Blastococcus colisei: one gene and its partner. The protein of the gene in region 1 interacts with the protein of each later gene in a pairwise test. Links are inferred from orthologs where the notes say so. Each region holds a gene or a part of one and is shown on either strand. Other genes may lie near its edges.

Evidence for each region.
Region 2: the proteins of secA (region 1) and secG interact in binary tests that used the Escherichia coli proteins (3 or more experiments, as listed by UniProt). The link is inferred for Blastococcus colisei from one-to-one orthologs.

What each region holds. Positions count from the first base shown.
Region 1 is NZ_VFQE01000001.1:964,012-967,918, forward strand. Bases 35-3,634 are described here. They hold secA (preprotein translocase subunit SecA), read left to right. Parts: upstream 35-425; coding sequence 426-3,434; downstream 3,435-3,634. Other genes in these bases: FHU33_RS04565 (pyridoxamine 5'-phosphate oxidase family protein), read right to left, coding at 35-353; FHU33_RS04575 (Rv3235 family protein), read right to left, coding at 3,493-3,634. In the rest of the region: more of FHU33_RS04565, read right to left, coding at 1-34; more of FHU33_RS04575, read right to left, coding at 3,635-3,907. UniProt on the Escherichia coli protein: Required for protein export, interacts with the SecYEG preprotein conducting channel.
Region 2 is NZ_VFQE01000001.1:1,916,260-1,919,395, forward strand. The notes cover bases 107-2,935. They hold secG (preprotein translocase subunit SecG), read left to right. Parts: upstream 107-1,318; coding sequence 1,319-1,552; downstream 1,553-2,935. Other genes in these bases: FHU33_RS09075 (ABC transporter substrate-binding protein), read left to right, coding at 107-1,250; FHU33_RS09085 (RNA polymerase-binding protein RbpA), read left to right, coding at 1,865-2,221; FHU33_RS09090 (hypothetical protein), read right to left, coding at 2,274-2,525; FHU33_RS09095 (PIG-L deacetylase family protein), read right to left, coding at 2,649-2,935. In the rest of the region: more of FHU33_RS09075, read left to right, coding at 1-106; more of FHU33_RS09095, read right to left, coding at 2,936-3,136. UniProt on the Escherichia coli protein: Subunit of the protein translocation channel SecYEG. Overexpression of some hybrid proteins has been thought to jam the protein secretion apparatus resulting in cell death; while this may be true it also results in FtsH-mediated degradation of SecY.

The DNA of each region.
Region 1 (3,907 bases):
ACGACGCGGGCCGGGTTCTCGCGGGGCTGCCGGTAGCGCCGGGCGTAGCGCTGCACGGCGTCGGCGACCGCGGCCGCGTCGTCGCGGACCACCGCCGTCCCCTCGAGGGTGATCCAGCGCCGGCCGTCGACCTGGCAGACGGCGACCCGCTGCTGTCCGGTGCGCACGTGCCGGGCCTTCGCCGACGTGCCGGAGGTGATCACCCGTGCGGTGGCCGTCGGGACGTCGTACGTGACGCCGACCGGGACCACGTGCGGGCTGCCGTCGGCGCGCAGCGTGGTGAGGGTCGCCAGGTGCCGTTCGGTCAGCAGGTCGAGCAGGCCGGCGTCGAGGTCATGGGGATCGTGGGGCACGCGGGAAGGCTACGGAGCGGGTGCTGTGCCGTACTGGCTGATCCGAGCGCGCACGCCGCCTACGCTGGGGTCGTGGTGTTCCAGAAGCTTCTCCGTGCCGGCGAGGGCAAGCTCGTCCGTCGGCTGTCCAAGATCGCCGACGCGGTCGAGTCCTACGCCGACGAGACCGGTGCGCTCAGCGACGCGGAGCTCCAGGCCAGGACAGACGAGTTCAAGGAGCGTTACGCCGACGGGGAGTCCCTCGACGCGCTGCTCCCCGAGGCGTTCGCCGTCGTCCGCGAGGCGGCCACCCGCACCCTCGGCCAGCGGCACTACCGGGTCCAGCTGATGGGCGGGGCCGCGCTGCACCTGGGCAACATCGCCGAGATGAAGACCGGTGAAGGCAAGACCCTCACCGGCGTGCTGGCGGCCTACCTGAATGCCCTGGCCGGCAACGGCGTGCACGTCGTCACGACCAACGACTACCTGGCCTCGCGCGACGCCGAGTGGATGGGGCGGGTGCACCGGTTCCTCGGCCTGACCGTCGGCACCATCGTCTCCGGTCAGCGTCCGGACGTGCGCCGCGAGCAGTACGCCTGCGACATCACCCACGGCACCAACAACGAGTTCGGCTTCGACTACCTGCGCGACAACATGGCCGGCAGCCGGGCCGACCTGGTGCAGCGCGGGCACCACTTCGCGATCGTCGACGAGGTCGACTCGATCCTCATCGACGAGGCCCGCACGCCGCTGATCATCAGTGGCCCGGCGGGTGACGCCCAGAGCAACCGGTGGTACGGGGAGTTCGCCCGGATCGCGCCGATGCTCAAGCGCGACGTCCACTACGAGGTGGAGGAGGGCAAGCGCACCGTCGCCATCACCGAGGAGGGCGTGGAGTTCGTCGAGGACCAGCTCGGCATCGAGAACCTCTACGAGGCGGCCAACACCCCGCTGATCAGCTTCCTGAACAACTCGCTGAAGGCCAAGGAGCTCTTCCACCGGGACCAGCAGTACATCGTCAGCAACGGCGAGGTGCTCATCGTCGACGAGTTCACCGGCCGCGTGCTCTCCGGCCGCCGCTACAACGAGGGCATGCACCAGGCCATCGAGGCCAAGGAGAAGGTGCAGATCAAGGACGAGAACCAGACTCTCGCCACGATCACGCTGCAGAACTACTTCCGGCTCTACGAGAAGCTCTCCGGGATGACCGGCACGGCCCAGACCGAGGCCGCCGAGCTCAACCAGACCTACAAGCTGGGCGTCGTCCCCATCCCGACGAACCGGCCGATGGTCCGGGAGGACCGCTCCGACGTCATCTACAAGACGGAGAAGGCGAAGTTCGACTCCGTCGTCGACGACATCGCCGAGCGGCACGAGGCCGGACAGCCGGTGCTGGCGGGTACCGCCAGTGTCGAGAAGTCCGAGATCCTGTCGAAGTACCTGCTCAAGCGCGGCATCAAGCACGAGGTGCTGAACGCGAAGAACCACGCGCGTGAGGCCGCGATCATCGCGCAGGCCGGCCGCCTCGGCGCGGTCACCGTGGCCACCAACATGGCCGGCCGCGGTACCGACATCGTGCTGGGCGGCAACCCCGAGTTCATCGCCGACGAGCGCCTGCGGGCCCGGGGCCTGTCGCCGGCGGAGACGCCGGAGGAGTACGAGGCCGCGTGGGACGAGGCCCTCGACGCCGCCAAGGCGCAGGTCAAGGCCGAGCACGAGGAGGTCGTCGACGCCGGCGGTCTCTACGTCCTGGGCACCGAGCGGCACGAGAGCCGCCGCATCGACAACCAGCTGCGCGGCCGGTCCGGCCGTCAGGGCGACCCGGGGGAGTCGCGGTTCTACCTCTCCCTGGGCGACGACCTGATGCGCCGGTTCAACGGACCGATGCTCGAGTCGATGATGAACACCCTGCGGGTGCCCGACGACCAGCCGATCGAGTCGAAGATGGTCAGCCGGGCGATCCTGTCGGCGCAGACCCAGGTCGAGCAGCAGAACTTCGAGGTCCGCAAGGACGTCCTGAAGTACGACGAGGTGCTCAACCGGCAGCGCATGGTCATCTACGACGAGCGCCGCAAGGTGCTCGACGGGCAGGACCTGCACGTGCAGATCCAGTCGATGGTCGACGACGTCATCAGTGCCTACGTCGACGGCGCGACCGAGATCGGCTACGCCGAGGACTGGGACCTCCAGCAGCTGTGGACCGGGCTCAAGGCGCTCTACCCGGTCGGCCTCGACATCCAGGAGCTGCTGGACCGGGTGGCCGAGGGCGACCAGTCCTCGCTGGCCCCCGAGGTGCTCAAGCAGGAGCTGCTGGACGACGTGCACCGCGCCTACGAGGAGCGGGAGGCCGCCCTCGGCTCGGAGGTCATGCGCGAGCTGGAGCGGCGGGTGCTGCTCTCGGTGCTGGACCGCAAGTGGCGCGAGCACCTCTACGAGATGGACTACCTGCGGGCCGGCATCCACCTGCGAGCGATGGCCAACCGGGACCCGGTCGTGGAGTACCAGCGCGAGGGCTACGACATGTTCAACGCGATGCTCGACGGCATCAAGGAGGAGTCCGTCGGCTTCCTGTTCAACCTCGAGGTGAAGACCAGGGAGGAGCAGGACGTCGAGGCCAGGGCCAAGCAGGCCGAGGCCGAGGCCAAGGCACTCGCGGCCGCCCAGGAGGGCACCGCGCGCGTGCTGGCCCGGCAGGCCGCAGAGGCCAAGTCCGCCGCCCAGGGGCAGGCGGCCGCCGCGCCGTCCGCCCCGTCCGCGCCGTCCGCGCCGTCCGCGTCGGGCAACGGGACGGCGACGCCCACGGCCCGCCGGTCGGGGGCGGCGAAGCCGGCCGCTGCTGCTGCTCCCGCGGTGGCCGCGCCGACGCCGTCGGGCACGGGCCCGCAGCTGGACGTCAAGGGTCTCGACGCGCCGCGGCGGAGCCCCGAGCAGCTCAGCTACTCCGCGCCCAGCCTGGACAGCTCGGCGGCGGAATCCGGCAAGGCGAAGGCGGCCAAGTCGGCGACGGTGAGCGGTACCAAGGAGACGCCCCGCAACGCCCCCTGCCCCTGCGGCTCGGGCAAGAAGTACAAGCAGTGCCACGGGTCGGCAGCGAACAACTAGACCGCATCCGCACAGCGCCCCCGTCGAGCACCTCGGCGGGGGCGCTGTCGTTCCCGGTTCAGCCGATCTGCAGGGCGGTGCACCGCCAGCGGCCGTCGATGCCCTCCAGCCGGGCGGCGACGGCGTGGGCCCGTCCGGCCCGCCGGGCGACGGCGCTGATCTCCGCGACGCCGTCGACCGGTTCGCTGACGTGGACGGGACCCACGAGCAGCGGACCGGTGCCCTCGGTGCACCACCGCGGGCGCCGGCCCTGGATCAGGGCGGTGAAGACCGCGAGCGAGGTCATCGCCTGCACCTGGGTGAGCGGTCGGTGTCCCGCCAGTGCCTCGAGGGTGCACGTGACCAGGCGACGTCCGGTCACCCGGGCGTCCGGGAGCTCGGCGCGCACCGACCAGGACGGGCCGAAATCGTCGTCCGGTCGTCCCACCGTGCGGGCGGCGAGGGGCCGGGGCCCCGGGCGGTGTGCGGGCCGG
Region 2 (3,136 bases), 950 kb from region 1 along the record:
CCTACGTCGTCGACCTGCTCGACGACCCGGCCAACCCCTATCCGGGGCCGTACTCCACCGAGGACGACGATCCCGACCTGACCTCCGTCGAGACGCCGGACGATCGGACCATCGTGTTCCGGCTGCGCCAGCCGATGCCCGCCTTTCCCTACGTGCTCGCGCTGCCCTCCAGCAGCCCTGTGCCGGCGGAGGCCGACACCCGCGGGGACTACGGCGCCGACCCCGTGTCGTCCGGGCCGTACGCGATCACCTCCGTCGACCCGGCCACCGGGATCCTGCTCGAGCGCAACCCGCAGTGGAACCCGGCCACCGACGACGTCCGTACCGCCCTGCCCGACCGGGTCGTGGTCCGGACCGGGCAGGGCGGGGTGGAGCGGGACCAGGCACTGCTGGCCGGGTCGGCCGACATCGACCTCACCGGGGCCGGCGTGCAGCCGGCCACCACGGCCCGCCTCGCGGCGGACGAGGACCACCCGGTGCGCGACCGCATCGACGACGTGACCACCGGCGCCCTGCGGCTGCTGGCGCTGCCCACGGACGTCGCGCCGATGGACAACGCCGCCTGCCGTGCCGCGGTCGCCGCCGTCGTGGACCGCACGGCGGTGCAGGAGGAGCTCGGCGGACCGGTCAACGCGGTTCGTCGCTCGGTCCTGTGGCCTCGCGGGCTCGACGGCGGTCCGGAGGACCCCGATCCGCGGCCCGATCTCGCCGCCGCGCGCGCCTCCCTGGAGGCGTGCGGCCGGCCCGAGGGCTTCAGCACCGTCCTGGCCGTGCCCGACACGCAGACGAGCGTCGACGTGGCAGAGGACGTCGCCGCGCAGCTGGCCGAGGTGGGCATCGAGGTGGAGGTCCGGCCGCTGAGCGCCACCAGCTTCTACGCGACCGACGTGGGTGCTCCCGCCAGCGTCGCGGCCAACGGCTACGGCATCGTCCTCGCTACCTGGACGGCCGACATCCCGACGCCGGGGTCCTTCCTGGCGCCGCTGGTCGACGGCCGCAGCATCAGGTCGGTGGGCAACACCAACTTCGGCCGGCTCGACAGCCCCGACATCGCCGCGCTGGTGGACGCCGCGCGTGCGGCGGGAGACCCGGCCGCATGGCGCGAGGTCGTCGCCGCGGTCGACGCGACGTCGGTGTACGTCCCGCTGGCCGAGACGCGGATCCAGTTGCTGGCGGGACAGCGGCTGCGCAACGGCCTGGTGATGCAGCCCTACAGCGGCTACGACCTCGCCACCGCCGGCGTCCGGTGAGCGTCGGTTAGGCTCGGAGACCAGAGCCCGGTGTCGTCCTGCCGGCCGCCTAGCCTGGAGAAGTCGTCATGGAGCTGGTCCTCAACGTGCTGCTGGTCCTCAGCAGCACGATCCTCATCGTGCTGATCCTGTTGCACCGGGGCAAGGGCGGCGGCTTGTCCTCCATGTTCGGCGGTGCCGTCTCCTCCTCGCTCAGCGGCTCCTCGGTCGTCGAGAAGAACCTGAACCGGCTGACGGTGTTCTGCGCGTTGATCTGGTCGGTCTGCATCGTCGGTCTGGGGATCCTGCTCAAGGTCAACTGAGAAAGGACCCTCCTGCCCCCCACCACTCGCAGGCTCGCGGCGGGGCCCGGCAGTAGAAGGACCCCAGAAAGGACCTCGCTGCCCCCCACCGCTCGGAAAACACCCCGTCCTCCCCACCCTTCGCAAGCTCAGGGCGGGACCCGGGACGGGGCGGACCCTGCACCGAGGCCGTCGAACCCCTCGCACGCTCGGGGCGAGCCTCCGGACGGGGCCATGCAGCACGTCACCTATCCGGGGCGAAAACGTGACCGGAAAACGCCCCTCCAGGCTCTAGACTTCGCGCCGCGGTGATCTGCCGCACGTCCGGTGTAGATGCAGGGGGCGCTCGTGGCTGGTGGTAACGCGATCCGGGGCACCCGGGTCGGAGCGGGTCCGATGGGTGAGGCCGAGCGCGGTGAGGCAGCGCCCCGGAACCGCATCCCGTTCTGGTGTGCCAACCGGCACGAGACGAGGGTCGCGTTCGCCTCGGACGCCGACGTCCCGGAGTTCTGGGACTGCCCGCGCTGCGGGCTCCCGGCCGGACAGGACCAGCAGAACCCGCCTCCTGCGCCGCGCACCGAGCCGTACAAGACCCACCTGGCCTACGTCCGGGAGCGGCGCAGCGACGCCGACGGTGACGCTCTCCTCGAGGAAGCCCTCACCCGGCTGCACCAGCGCCGCGGCGCCTGACCGGCCCGACCGCGCGGGTCCCGGTGACGGGCTCCGCGCGGTCGGGGTGGGGTCACTCGTTGCGCTGTGGCGCCACGACCGGGCCGCGCGAACGCCAGCTGGCCGTGGCGACGTCCCAGAACTCCGAGCGCGGCCGGGCGCCCCGCGAGTAGTGCCACGGCTCCGGCCAGGGGAACTCCCCGGCCGGTGGTGCGGTCGTGCGGCGGCGAACGGGCGCCGGCGCCGCGGCCGTGTCGTCCTCCGCCCCGCGCGGTGCCGGGACGAGCGGCGTGGTCACGAGGTCACGGGTGTCCTGGACGGTCATCGAATTCCCCCAGCCTGGGTCGGTGCTCGGTGCTCGGTGCATGTGCCGGATCGGCGTCCCCCCACCGCGCCAGGTCCGCCTCACAGTGGAGTGCTTCCGGGTGAGCGTGGATACGGCCGAAGGTCACACATGTTCCGGTCCCGGCGATTCCTCCGCGCCGCGGAGCTCCACCCGGGCGAGGTGGTCCGTGGTCAGGAAGGCCCGCCGCAGCTCGTCGCTCAGCCCGTCGAACGGGGACACCTGGGACCGGTGCTCGGCGATGGCTCCCTCCCGCCGGTCGAGCACCGCCGTCGTGTCGAGGACGTCGGTGATCTCGGTGTCCCCCCGCCCCAGGCCGGCGGGGTCGAGCGCGTGATACGCGGTGTCCGGCCGCAGCTCGCGCATCTCCTCCAGCCACCGGCGGAGCAGGCTGTTGGGCAGGCAGTGCTCGACGAGCAGCGGCCGGGCGTCCATCCGGGTCACCGCCTCGCGCGCGGCTGCCCCGATGTGCAGGTGGTCGCGGTGGCCGTCGCTGCCGTCCAGGACCAGCAGTACCTCCGGCCGGAGCTCCCGGAGCAGCCCCAGCAGGGCGTCGGCCACCTCGGCGACCGGAGCGGCGCACAGCGCGCCGA